Regions from separate parts of the Serratia sp. NPDC078593 genome, predicted to be linked through region 2. Evidence: predicted binding sites of a transcription regulator. Region 2 holds the regulator's gene; the other holds the start of a gene.
What was found. Region 2 encodes CRP, which controls carbon source genes, mostly activating them, when cyclic AMP is high. Its sites were predicted from a motif close to ATGTGANNNNNNTCACAT; they were not measured.

Region 1: a site for CRP is predicted at 1,272-1,289, ahead of ACQKDS_RS03995 (ABC-F family ATPase). Genes of this name have one in related genera too.

The regions. Positions count from the first base shown of each region.
Region 1 is NZ_JBNNGK010000002.1:404,972-407,382, forward strand. Features, by position in the region: gene ACQKDS_RS03985 (DMT family transporter) at 1-121, opposite strand, end outside; gene ACQKDS_RS03990 (LysR family transcriptional regulator) at 219-1,154, shown strand; gene ACQKDS_RS03995 (ABC-F family ATPase) at 1,311-2,411, shown strand, end outside.
Region 2 is NZ_JBNNGK010000010.1:149,469-151,879, forward strand. Features, by position in the region: gene argD (bifunctional acetylornithine/succinyldiaminopimelate transaminase) at 1-778, shown strand, start outside; gene crp (cAMP-activated global transcriptional regulator CRP) at 1,023-1,655, opposite strand; gene ACQKDS_RS13080 (OsmC family protein) at 2,030-2,411, shown strand, end outside.

The DNA.
Region 1 (2,411 bases), on a different contig from region 2:
CGAAAATGCTGAACGTCGCCCATAAATGACCGACTTCACTGCCTAACGGCCCAAGTAGCCCGGCCTCCAGCGAAAGCCCCATACCGCCCAATACCACCAGCGCGATCGGTAAAATATTCATCATTGCTGCTCCAAAAAATCCAGTCGCACACTCTAGGTTGTTGCAGTGCTGCGAAAAACAGCATAATAATAGAAACACCTTTGCGAGATTTGCACAGATGGAAAATTTGCAGCAGATTACTATTCGAACGTTAAAATTGTTCGTAGCCGTTATTGAGTTGGGTAATTTCTCGGAAGTGGCGCGCCGTGCAGGGATAGCGGCATCATCGGTATCACGCGTGGTGCAGCAGCTGGAAAATGCGTTGCAGACGCAACTGCTTTATCGCAATACGCGAGCGGTGGTACCGACCGAAGCGGGGCGGTTATTTGCCCGTTATGCGCGTTCGGTGCTTGATAATATCAACGAAGCGCAGGCGGAATTGCAAGAGCGGGAGCGTGAGCCCAGCGGGGTAGTGCGGCTCAATGCGCCCGTGGTATTTGGTCAACGGCATATTGCGCCGTGGCTAAGTGAACTGGCGGCACGCTTTCCAGCATTAAATATTGAACTGGTACAAACCGATGATTTTATCGATCCCCATCGTGATGCCACCGATCTGATCTTTCGTATTGGTGTACTTAATGATTCAAACTTCCATGCGCGGGTATTTGCCAGCCCCAAATTTTATTTGGCAGCAAGCCCGGCTTATCTGGCGCGTTCGCCGGCGCTGCGGCAGCCGAGCGATCTGAACCAGCATAATTGCTTAGTGTATCGCGGCTTTACCGGTGCGCAGCGCTGGTTTTTCCTCGATCGAGATAACCGCTGGCAACCTTACTCTTTCAGCGGTTCGTTAGTTTCTAATAATGCGGAAACCTTAGTGACCGCCGCATTAAATGGGATGGGATTGGTGGTGTTTCCCGATTGGTTGATTGGTGAGGCGCTGAAAAGGGGAGCGTTAGTGCATGCCTTACCGGATTATGCGGTATCCACCACGCTAGAACCTCAGGCGATTGCCGCGATTTACCCGAATGCACGCCGACCGCCGCTAAAAGTGCGCGCGGTGATCGACTTCTTCGTTGAGAAATATGGTTCGCCGGTGTATTGGCAGTATGAATGATAGACGGTGCGGAATAACGTGGTGGCGGCGGGAATGGCTGATAAATCCAGATATCCCGGCGCTTAGCGCAAATCTTCACCGAAACTTCGCACGATCTCTGTGTTGCGTTATGGCATAATGCGCGCCAAATCACATTCCCAATGAAGAGCGAGCGTTGTGTTAAGTACTAACAACATCACTATGCAGTTTGGCAGTAAGCCGCTGTTTGAAAACATTTCCGTTAAGTTCGGCGGCGGTAACCGCTATGGTTTGATCGGAGCCAATGGCTGCGGTAAATCCACCTTTATGAAAATCCTGGGCGGCGATCTGGTACCGAGCGGTGGCAACGTGTTCCTCGATCCCAATGAACGCTTGGGTAAACTGCGTCAGGATCAATTCGCTTTTGAGCAATTCAGCGTGTTGGATACGGTCATCATGGGCCACACTGAGTTGTGGGCGGTGAAAGAAGAACGTGACCGTATCTACGCTTTGGCTGAAATGAGCGAAGAAGATGGCTACAAGGTCGCCGATCTGGAAGTTGAATACGGTGAAATGGATGGTTACACCGCGGAAGCGCGTGCCGGTGAATTACTGCTGGGGGTAGGGATTCCCGTTGAGCAGCATTATGGCCCGATGAGCGAAATCGCGCCGGGTTTCAAACTGCGTGTGCTGTTGGCGCAGGCGCTGTTCTCCGATCCTGAAATTCTGTTGCTCGACGAACCGACCAACAACCTGGACATCGATACGATTCGTTGGCTGGAGCAGGTGCTAAACGAACGTAACAGCACCATGATCATCATTTCGCACGACCGTCACTTCCTGAATATGGTGTGTACGCACATGGCTGACTTGGATTACGGCGAGCTGCGCGTTTATCCGGGCAACTACGACGAATACATGACGGCCGCCACCCAGGCACGTGAACGCCTGATGGCCGATAACGCGAAGAAGAAGGCACAAATTAGCGAACTGCAATCGTTCGTTAGCCGCTTTAGCGCCAACGCGTCTAAATCCAAACAGGCGACCTCACGCGCCCGTCAGATCGACAAGATCCAGTTGGAAGAAGTGAAAGCCTCTAGCCGTCAGAACCCGTTCATCCGTTTTGAGCAGGACAAGAAATTGTTCCGCAACGCGTTGGAAGTGGAAGCACTGACCAAAGGTTTCGACAATGGTCCGTTGTTCAGCAAGCTTAATCTGATGGTTGAAGTGGGCGAAAAGGTTGCAGTACTCGGCCCGAACGGTATCGGTAAATCAACCCTGCTTAAAACGCTGGTGGGT
Region 2 (2,411 bases):
ATCGGTTGGCGGGCAGGCGAAATATTCTGACGGTTTTGGGCCCAAACCGGCCGACATCGTGCATGTTCCCTTCAATGATCTGGCGGCGGTGAAGGCGGTAATGGATGATCAGACCTGCGCGGTGGTGATGGAGCCGATTCAAGGGGAGGGGGGCATCACACCGGCCGAAGCGCAATTCTTGCAGGGCGTACGCGAGCTATGTGACCAGCATCAGGCGTTATTAGTGTTTGATGAAGTGCAAAGCGGTATGGGTCGCAGTGGTAAACTATTTACCTATATGCATTACGGTGTGACGCCGGATATTTTAACCACCGCGAAAGCATTGGGCGGTGGCTTCCCGGTGAGTGCTATGTTGACCACCGAAGAGATTGCCTCGGTGATGCAGGTCGGTACGCATGGCACCACGTATGGCGGTAATCCGTTAGCCTGTGCGGTAGCCGAAGCCGCGTTAGACGTGATCAATACGCATGAGGTGTTGAGTGGCGTCGAACAACGTCATACGCTTTATGTCTCGGCTCTGACTGAGATCGGTAATAAATACGGGGTTTTCAGCGATATTCGCGGTATGGGGTTGCTGATTGGCGCAGAACTGACGGCGGCTTACCGTGGTATGGCTCGTGATTTCCTGAATGCCGCAGCTGCTCGGGGGGTGATGATTTTGAATGCTGGGCCAAATGTGATTCGCTTCGCCCCTTCATTGGTGGTCGCGCTGCAAGATATTGAAGAAGGTATGGCACGGTTTGAACGGGCAGTGCAGGATGTGGTGAAGGCAGGTTAATACCCTAAACGGTGTGTTATCAAACCCGAGCAGAGCGGATAATCTAACCCAAAGAGAAAACGGCGCGTGAGGCGCCGTTTTGAGCTTGATGACGAAGTCGTCTATGGCCCCCGAGATACCCGGGCCTAGCGTAGCGAGGGGTGCTCCGGTGGCTTACGCCACTACGACCCCACAGCCACGCTTTCCCTCATAACGAGCTTTGTCAGCAGTCTGAACCGGCGCGTGATGTGCCGTTTTTTACTGATTAGCGCGTGCCGTAAACGACAATGGTTTTGCCGTGTGCGGAAATCAGATTTTGATCTTCGAGCATTTTCAGAATACGGCCGACCGTTTCGCGTGAACAACCGACGATTTGGCCAATTTCCTGACGGGTAATTTTAATTTGCATGCCGTCTGGGTGAGTCATGGCATCCGGTTGTTTAGCCAGATTCAGCAAGGTTTGCGCAATGCGGCCGGTAACATCAAGGAAAGCGAGGTTACCCACTTTCTCTGAGGTGACTTGCAGACGGCTTGCCATCTGTGCCGACAGGCGCATTAAAATGTCAGGGTTAACCTGGATTAACTGACGGAATTTCTTATAAGAAATTTCAGCCACTTCACAGGCGCTTTTGGCCCTTACCCAGGCACTGCGCTCCTGACCTTCTTCAAATAATCCAAGCTCGCCGATGAAATCGCCCTGATTGAGATAGGACAGGATCATCTCTTTACCTTCTTCATCCTTGATGAGCACCGCTACGGAGCCTTTCACGATGTAGTAAAGCGTTTCGGCCTTTTCACCTTGGTGAATCAGCGTACTTTTTGATGGATATTTGTGGATATGGCAATGAGACAAGAACCATTCGAGAGTCGGGTCTGTTTGCGGTTTGCCGAGAACCATTCGCTATTATCCTCTGTTGTAATCTGCCTGTATCACAGGGGTCAGAGTTCCCTGTCAAACGAGTTAGGGCTGACGGTGAGTGACTGCCATTTAACCGTTTTGAGGCGTGCCGTAAAATACGCTATTGCCCTAGCATATTAACTTGCTGTGAGCGCTGCAAGCTACATTCTGTTAACATACCAAATTAGGCACCTTTCTGCGGGCATTTCCCTGAAAATCAGTGTCCAGCAAGAATTATTTCGGCTTTGTTTGTAGCACAGAGTGAGGCGGGTGTCTTGTGTTGTCTCGCTCACACATGACCGGCGTCAGGTTCCATTGCCAGTTTGCGTGTGAACGCGTAGTCTGATTTTAAGAAATTAACCGGAGTAATCAGAATGCAGGCAAGAGTAAAGTGGGTTGAGGGATTAACGTTTCTAGGTGAGTCGGCGTCTGGTCATCAGGTTCTGATGGATGGCAACGCAGGCGATAAGGCACCTAGCCCGATGGAAATGGTGTTGATGTCAGTCGGTGGTTGCAGTGCGATCGACGTGGTTTCGATCTTACAAAAAGGCCGCCATGCGGTGTGCGATTGCGAGGTCAAACTCAGTTCTGAACGTCGCGAAGAAGCCCCGCGGATATTTACCCACATTAACCTGCATTTTATCGTGAGTGGTAAAGGGCTGAGTGAGAAAGCGGTTGAGCGTGCGGTGGATCTTTCCGCTGAAAAATACTGTTCAGTGGCGCTGATGCTGGGGAAAGCCGCCGAGGTATCCCACA